One region of the Micromonospora sp. NPDC023966 genome, then DNA from elsewhere that is predicted to be linked to it. Evidence: riboswitches for the same ligand, from Rfam matches in the RefSeq annotation. Region 1 holds a riboswitch; the other holds the start of a gene.
The links. A riboswitch is a leader RNA that binds a small molecule or an ion and turns the genes downstream of it on or off. The one in region 1 is predicted to bind cyclic di-AMP.

Region 2: it holds a riboswitch for cyclic di-AMP, as region 1 does, so the genes downstream of both, AB0F68_RS05405 (C39 family peptidase) here and AB0F68_RS21985 (hypothetical protein) in region 1, are expected to answer to the same signal.

What each region holds. Positions count from the first base shown of each region.
Region 1 is NZ_JBEZZJ010000017.1:91,415-95,588, reverse strand. It holds gene AB0F68_RS21995 (AAA family ATPase) at 1-780, shown strand, start outside; gene AB0F68_RS21990 (cation diffusion facilitator family transporter) at 871-1,785, shown strand; cyclic di-AMP (ydaO/yuaA leader) riboswitch at 1,929-2,059, shown strand; gene AB0F68_RS21985 (hypothetical protein) at 2,064-3,131, shown strand; gene AB0F68_RS21980 (hypothetical protein) at 3,233-3,745, shown strand; gene AB0F68_RS21975 (SRPBCC family protein) at 3,747-4,174, opposite strand, start outside.
Region 2 is NZ_JBEZZJ010000002.1:279,880-284,053, forward strand. It holds gene AB0F68_RS05395 (CDP-glycerol glycerophosphotransferase family protein) at 1-853, shown strand, start outside; gene AB0F68_RS05400 (alpha/beta fold hydrolase) at 861-1,613, opposite strand; gene AB0F68_RS05405 (C39 family peptidase) at 1,721-2,551, opposite strand; cyclic di-AMP (ydaO/yuaA leader) riboswitch at 2,766-2,907, opposite strand; gene AB0F68_RS05410 (hypothetical protein) at 3,238-4,035, opposite strand.

The sequences.
Region 1 (4,174 bases):
CTGGACGCGCTGCTCGGCCGGCCGGTGCAGCGGGCGAAGCCGAAGCGGGACCCGTTCCAGCTGGCCGGCGGCGTCCGCGAGTTGAGCACGCTCGCCGACCGGCAGCGCGCCGCCCGGGCCGCGGCCCGGGAGCGTCCGGAGGACTACCGCGACTACGCCCACGTGGTGGTCGACGAGTCGCAGGACGTCTCGCCGATGCAGTGGCGGATGATCGGCCGGCGCGGCCGGCTGGCCTCCTGGACGGTGGTGGGCGACCCGGCGCAGACGGCCTGGACCGGCGACCCGCAGGAGCTCGCCCGGGCCCGGGACCAGGCGCTGGGCCGGCGCCGCCGGTACCGCTACGAGCTGACCACCAACTACCGCAACTCGGCGGAGATCTTCGCGGTGGCGGCCGCGGAGATCCACCGCGTCCACCCGGATCTCGCGCTGCCCACCGCGGTCCGCTCCACCGGCGTGGCGCCGGTCGAGCTGACCGTGCCCGCCGTCGAACTGCCGGCCGCCACCGCGGCGGCGGCCCGCACGCTGCTGGCCGAGGTCGAGGGCACGGTGGGCGTGATCACGCCGGTGCCACGCCGCGACGAGGTGGCCGGCTGGCTGGGCGACCTCGGTGGCCGGCTCCAGGTGGTGACCAGCCTCCAGGCCAAGGGGATGGAGTACGACGGGGTGGTGCTGGTCGCACCGAGCGAGATCCGGGCCGATCCCGGGTCGGGCGTCCGCACCCTCTACGTGGCGCTCTCCCGGGCCACCCAGCGCCTGACCACGCTCGACCCGGTCGGCTGACGACGGCTCCAGCCGCGGCGTTCACTTGCACATATAGCGATGTGAGCATAGATTGAGCCCGGCCGGTGCGACGGACGAGAGGGTGTGGGCGTGGGCGCAGGTCATGACCACAGCGGCGCGGTGGTCAACGCCGCGCACCGCCACCGGGGTCGACTCTGGGGCGCCTTCGCGCTGCTCACCGCCCTGATGGTGGTCGAGGCGGTGGCCGCGTTCGCCACCGGCTCGCTGGCCCTGCTCTCCGACGCCGGCCACATGTTCACCGACGTCCTCGGCATCGGCATGGCCCTCGCCGCGATCACCGCCACCCGGCACGCGGACACCGACCCGCAGCGCACCTTCGGGCTCTACCGCCTCGAGGTGCTGGCCGCGCTGGCCAACGCGGTGCTGCTCGGCGCCGTGGCCGTCTACGTCCTGGTCGAGGCGGTACGCCGGTTCGGCGAGCCGCCGGAGGTGCTCGCCGGGCCGATGCTCGCCGTGGCGGTGCTCGGCCTGCTCGCCAACATCGCCGCGTTCGCGCTGCTGCGCCCCGGCGCGGAGGAGAGCATCAACCTGCGCGGGGCGTACCTGGAGGTGCTGGGCGACCTGCTCGGCTCGCTCGGGGTGATCGGCGCCGCCGTGGTCATCGCGGTCACCGACTGGTGGTGGGCCGACCCGCTGGTCGCCGTGGCGATCGGGCTGTTCATCCTGCCCCGCACCTGGCGGCTCGGCCGGGCCGCGGTCCGCATCCTGGTGCAGGCCGCCCCGGAACACCTCCAGGTGACCGCGGTGCACGACCGGCTGGCCGCGGTGCCCGGCGTCGCCGAGGTGCACGACCTGCACGTCTGGACGCTCACCTCGGGCATGGAGGTGGCCTCGGCGCACCTCACCATGGCCCCGGGCGCCGAGGTCGGCGAGGTGCTGGCCGCCGCCCGGGCCGCGCTGCACGAGGACTTCTCGATCGACCACGCCACGTTGCAGATCGAACCCGGAGCGTCGCCCGGGGCCTGCGGCGCGGTCGAGTGGTAATTAGGACAATCTTAAATTCAAGTGGCTATTGTACACTTATGCCGGTTTTGACCGGGGCACGTGCTCCCACCAGCGGAGCCGTCCCGGGCCAGCGCCGGTAGGCTCGGTCGCGGCCTCCGCCGGGCGGCGCCCACCGGCGCCTGCGGTGGCCGTCGCCTAATCGCCCGCAGGGCGAGCCGGGGAACCACGTTCGTGGGGTGCATCCGCGTCAGCGGTAGGGATCTTCCGTCCCGAACCCGTCAGCTAACCCGGTCGGCGGTTGACGGAAGGACACGTGAATGCCCCCAGTGGCACCTGTACGACGGACGGTCGCCCGGTTGGCGGCCCTGCTCGTCGCGACGCTCGCCCTCGGCGTCGTGACCGCGCCGGTCTCCCCCGCCTCGGCGGCTCCCCCGACCGGTCTGCTCGCCGCCGCACCCGGCGACGACGAGGGCGGCACGCCGGCGCTGCGCGCCCAACTCGACGCGGCCAGCAAGGGCTGGCTGGAGGCGCGGACCGCGCTGAACCGCTCGGTCACCCGGCAGCAGCAACTCACCGCCCAGCTCAAGACGGTCAACGCCGAGTTGACCGTCCGGGACGCCAAGGTCGGCGAGATCGCCGGGGTGGCGTACCGGGCCGGGCGGATGGGCACGGCCGCGGCGCTGCTCGACAGCAGCAGCCCGCAGGGCTTCATGGACCGCGCCGCGGCGCTGGAGCAGGTGGCCGCGCACGAGGACCGGGCCCTGCGCGACCTGATCGAGACCCGGGACGAGGCCACCCGCACCCAGGATGCGCTCACCGGCGAGATCCAGGAGCAGCGCAAGCAGGTCGCGGTGATGGCCAAGCGCAAGCAGCAGGCCGAGCGCGCCCTGGAGGTGGCGAACAAGCGGGCGTCAAGCAGCGGCGGCGGCAGCGTCCAGGGCACCTCGTCGGCGAACGCCAAGCCGGCCCCGCGCAACGCCGACGGCTCCTGGCCGCCGGAGTCGTGCAGCGTCAACGACCCGACGCCGGCCGACGGCTGCATCACCCCGCGTACGCTGCACGCGCTCCAGCAGGCCAAGGCGGCCGGCTTCACCCGGTACGTCTCCTGCCACCGGCCCAGCGGCTCGGGCGAGCACCCGAAGGGGCGGGCCTGCGACTTCGCCGCGCAGAAGGACGGCTTCGGCGGCGTGGCCACCGGCGGCGACAAGACCTACGGCAACAACCTGGCCGCCTACTTCATCCGCAACGCCGACGCGCTCGCCGTGCTCTACGTGATCTGGTACAAGCAGATCTGGCTGCCCAGCAGCGGCTGGAAGGCGTACAGCGGCGGCAACGGCGACCCGTCCAGCGACCACACCAACCACGTGCACCTGTCGGTGTACTGACCGCTCCGCCCCGGCGACACCCGGCCTACGCCCCACGGCGTACCCCGGGTGTCGCCGGGCGGCCCACGACGCGGCGCCCGCGGCGGCCGAGCATCGGGGGCATGAGTAGACGACTCTCCCCCGCCGGACGCAAGGCCCTGCTCACCCTGCACCTGGTCACCTCGCTGGGCTGGCTCGGCGCCGACCTGGTGCTGCTCAGCCTCGGCGTGGCCGGGCTGCGCGGGGCCGACCCCGACGTGGTCTATCCGGCGGCCGCGCTCCTGGTCACCTGGCTGTTCGCCCCGCTGAGCGTGGTGGTCTGGCTGTTCGGGCTGGCCAGTGCGCTGCTCACCCCGTGGGGACTGCTGCGCTGGCGCTGGGTGCTGGTGAAGTTCGCCGTCACCACGGTGGTGCTCACGCTCGTGCTGCTCCTGCTCACCCCGCGGGTCCGGCACCTCGGTGAGCTGGCCGGGGCGGCCGACGCCCATCTGCGCGTCGACCTGGTGGTCGCGCCGACCGTCTCCAGCACGCTGCTGCTCGTCGTCACGGTGCTGTCCACGTACAAGCCGTGGGGGCGGCTGCGGCCGGCCCGACCGGCGGCCCGGCGACCGGTGCCCGCCGGACGCGCCGGCTGAGTCAGGCCGCCGACCCCTCCAGGGTGGCGCCGAGCCGGCTGGCCAGCCCGAGGTGGGCCGCCCGGGCCTGCCGGAAGGCGTAGCCGAACAGCGGCGCCGGGGCGGAGAGGGTGATCTCCACGTCGATCCGCACCACCCCGTCGGGCTCGTCGCGCAGCCGGGTGTGGTTGCGCACCGTGGTGGCCGGCTGCTGCCGGGCCACGGTGACCACCTCGTCCTCGTTGGCGATCAGCACGTCGGCCTGGTAGGTGACCGGGAAGTGCAGCGGGCCGAGCGCGAGCCGGTCGGTGATCGCGTAACTGGCCAGCGCGCCCGGCCGGGGCGGCAGTTGCCGGACCCGGACGATCAGCGGATGCAGCTCGCCCTGCCGGCTCAGGTCGCCGAGCAGGGCCACCGCGTCCGCCCGGGTGCACCGGGCCTGCACGGTGT
Region 2 (4,174 bases), on a different contig from region 1:
GCTCACCCACGTCCAGTTGCACCACGGCGACAGCGACAAGGCGCCCAGCGCCAACCCGGTCTCGGCGATCTTCGACAAGATCTTCGTGGCCGGGCCGGCCGCCATCGAGCGGTACGCCCGGGCCGGCGTCGAGATCCCCGCCGAGAAGTTCGTCGTGGTCGGCCGCCCCCAGGTGGAGGCCATCGAGGTACGCCGGGAGCCGACCCCCGGCCTGGCCCACCCGACGGTGCTCTACACCCCCACCTGGACCGGGCACCACGCCGACGCCAACTACTGCTCGCTGCCGGTGGCCGAGACGGTGATCCGCCGGCTGCTCGACCGCGGAGCGACGGTGATCCTGCGGGCGCACCCGTACACGGCGCAGAACCCGGCCTCCGCGCGGCAGCTGGCCCGCCTCACCGAGCTGCTCGCCGCCGACCGGGCGAAGACCGGCCGGGCGCACCTGTGGGGCGCGGCAGCCGGGCGCGAGCTGACCCTCACCGAGTGCGTCAACCGCGCCGACGCGCTGGTCGCGGACGTCTCCGGGGTGATCTCCGACTGGCTCTACTCCGGCAAGCCGTACGCGGTCACCGACATGGGCGTCGACGGGGAGCACTTCGTCGAGCGGTTCCCGCTGGCCGGTTCCGGCTACGTGCTGCGCCGCGACATGTCCAACGTGGACGAGGTGCTCACCGAGCTGCTGGACACCGACCCGAAGGCGGCGGCCCGCTGGGCCACCCGGACCCGCTACCTGGGTGACTTCCCGGCCGATTCGTACGCTGAGGTGTTCCTCGACGCCGCCCGCCGGCAGCTCGCAGCGGACTGGACCGCGCCGGCCCCGCGGGAAGGCTCGCCGCTCTCCCCCACCGCCTGACCGGCGCTCAGAGGTACGGGTCGAGGAGGGCGAGCACCGCCGCCGGGTCCTCGACGTGCGCGTTGTGGCCCAGCCCGGGCAGGGTGGCGACCGGGACGCCCAGCTCCTTGAGGTGCGCGTCGCTCACCATCGGGTCCTGCTCGCCCCGGGCCAGCAGCACCGGGACGTCGGTGGCGGCGAGCAGCGCGGGCAGCCGGGGCTCGCCCACCGCGAAGGCGGCCGGGTCCATGGCCAGCCGCCAGCGGCCGTCCTCGCGGCGCAGCCCCGCCTCCACCACGGGATGGTCGGGGGCGAACAGCCCGGCCAGCCCGAAGACCCGCAGGTAGCGCCGGGCCGCCTCGTCCCGGGTGGCGAACCAGGTCACCGGGCGGGCGGCCAGCTCGCGGGCCTTCTCCAGGTCGGCCGGGGACCAGACGGCCTTGATGCCGAGCCCGACCACCGCGTCGACCGGCAGGCGCCGTGACCGGGCGGCCAGCGCCAGCGCCACCACCCCGCCGAGCGAGTGCCCGAGCAGCACGAGCCGGTCGCGGGGGCCGAGCCGCTCGGCCACCGGGCCGAGCCCTTCGAGCACCCGACGGGCCAGCTCCTCGAAGGAGTACGCGGACAGCGGCGGCGACCAGCCGTGGCCGGCCAGGTCGGGGGCGAGCCAGCGCCCCGCCCAGTGGCGCTCCAGCAGCGGCGCCCACGGCAGCCACACCTCACCGGTGGCGCCCATGCCGTGCAGAAGCAGCAGATGGCGGGTACCCGTCGCGTCGCCCATAGGGCGCAGTGTGCCACCGGACGGACAGCATGCGCGAGAGCGGACAGCCGGCGCGACGACGTCGGGCACCGGCTCGGAGGAGCCGGTGCCCGACGGGAGGGGTTCGATCAGGCGGAGTAGCCGCGGGTGGCCGCCCAGTTCGCCAGGTCGATCGTGGTAATCCAGTACGCCGGCAGCGCCGGGTTCGCCGAGTCGGCGATCCGCACGGTCCGGCCGTCGTTCTTGTAGCCGACCACCGCGATGTAGTGGCCGCCCGGGAACGAGTGCCAGCCGCCGTCGGTGTCGGTGGCGTCCCCGGCCACGTTGACCACCACGCCCCGGCCGTCGGTGATCGCCTCGACCACGTCAGCCTGGAGCTGGTCCATCTCGGCCGGGCTCGCCGAGCCGCCGAACATGTGGGTCCGGTACGGGTTGCCCTTGACCATCTGGTTCAGGCCCCGGGTGGTGTCCTCGGCGGAGTTGGTGCCGCTCTCGGTGGTGCCGAGGGGGCCGGCCATCGCCTCCTGAGTGGTCTCGACGCCGCTCGCGCTGAGCGCGTTCCGCACCGCGGCCGGGCCGCAGTTCCAGTAGGTGGTCTGCGCCTCGTAGTCGTAGTCGAGCACCTTGGTTGACGGCGGCTTCGGCTTGGCCGGGCGGGTGGTGTCCGGGTCGGTGCTGGCCGCCTTGACGGCGGACTTCGCAACCGACGGCGACGCGCTCGGCGAGGCGGACGGCGACGGGACGGCGACCCGGGCCTCACCCCGGGTGGCGACCTCACCGAGCCGGGAGCCCAGCTCGGCGACGGCGGCGGTGTTCTCCCGGACCGGGGCGTCGTCGGTGGCGGCGACGGCGGCGCCGGTGCCGCCGGCCAGCACGAGTGCCACGGCCGAGCCGGCGAGGATCTGGTACGGGCGTTCGGTCACGAGGCGCCGCAGCTGGCGCTTCAGGTGGTGCTTCACGGGTTCTTCCTCCACGGTGCGTGAGCGGCGCACACCGGCCCGACGCGCGGAGGAACTCACGCGCGTTGGCGGGGCGGGTCTGCCGCGGAAAGGGAGCGCCCGGGGGCCGGGCGATCGGGTCGGTTGCCGGGGTCGGTCGCCGTCAGGCGAGCGCCGGCACCGGGATGCCGTGGAGGCGGGGGGACGAGCGGGGGGTGGTGAGCACGGGGAATGGCACTCCTTCCGTGACCGCCGACCGGGTTAGCTGACGGATTCGGGCGGGAAGTACGCCCTACCGCAGGCCGTGGCCCGCGGATTCACCCCGGTGTTGCTGTGGGTCCCCGGTTCGTGGAAGCACGATTAGGCGGGTCGGCGCGGCGTCGCCACTTGCGATCGAAAACCGCTCCGGACGCGCCGACACTACCGGTGGGTACCTCGCCTGCCAAGCGCTCCCACCTGCTTAAACCTCGTGCACCACTACGGATATCGGAACAGTCGGTCACTGACTTCACTCAATGGGACGAGCAGTTACGGCGGCACCGTCCGGCGGAAAGCGGACATCCGGTGGCGACCTGCCCTGGAATTGCGGGGCCAATAGGCCGGCCTGACCTCGATGACCGTTTCCGGCGGACGGGTGACCGGGCTCACGGAATTCGGGTAACGATTCGGCCGAGATCCCGTGGGTGCGAGCCGGATCGGGCCAGGCGTCAGCCGACCCGGGCGGGGCGCCAGCGCGCGCCGGACACGGCGGCCGACCCCTGGACCGGGATCCGCACCGTCGCCGCCTCGTCCCGCCCCTTCACCGGTGCCGCGGCCTCGTCGGCGCGGGCGGGGCGGAGCGCGGCGGTCGCCGCGTACGCCTCGGCGGCCAGGGTGCGGGCCGCCTCGGCGGCCGACTCGGCGTCCCGCCAGGCCCGCCGCTCCCGCTCGGCGGCCGCCGCCCAGCCGGCCCGACGGCCCTCGCGTACCGCCCGGGCCAGGACGATCTCCTGCTCGGCCGGGTGCCGGCGCGGGTCCCACCCGTTGCGGTGGGCCAGCACGTCGGCGAGTTGCCGGGCGGTCAGGTAGCCCCGCCAGTGCGCCGTCATCGCGGCGTGGTGCAGCCAGCGCTCCCGGGCCGCGTACTCGGCCGGCGTGCGCGGGGTGTGCGGCGCGGGCAGGGCGGCGGCGCCGGCGAATCGGCGGGCGGCCGCCTCGGCCTCGTCGTACGCCCGCCAGGCCCGCTCGGCCTCGTCCTGGACGGTCAGCCACTGCTCCCGCCGCCGGCGGGCGGTCTGGGCGGCGCCGGCGGCGGCCACCGCCACCTCGTCGGCGTACCGGAGCAGATCGGCCCGGCGGGCGGCCTCCTCGGCAGCGGGGTCGGGAGCCGGGTCGGACCCGTCGTCCCGTTCCGGGCGGGCGACCAGCACGGCGAGCACCCCGAGGGCGAGCACGAGCAGGGCCGACCAGATCGCGGCGGCCTCGGGGACCTCGGTCAGGAAGTGATAAAGAACGGTCTGCGGCATGGTCGGCACCTCACAGAGAGAACGTGGCGGAGAGGTGTCCGCACGACCCGTGGGAGCGGCGGGGGCGCACCGGGGAAAGGGTGCCGCCGGGCCGCCGACGGGCGGGTGCGGGGGTGAGGTTCGGTGGGTGCGGCGGGCG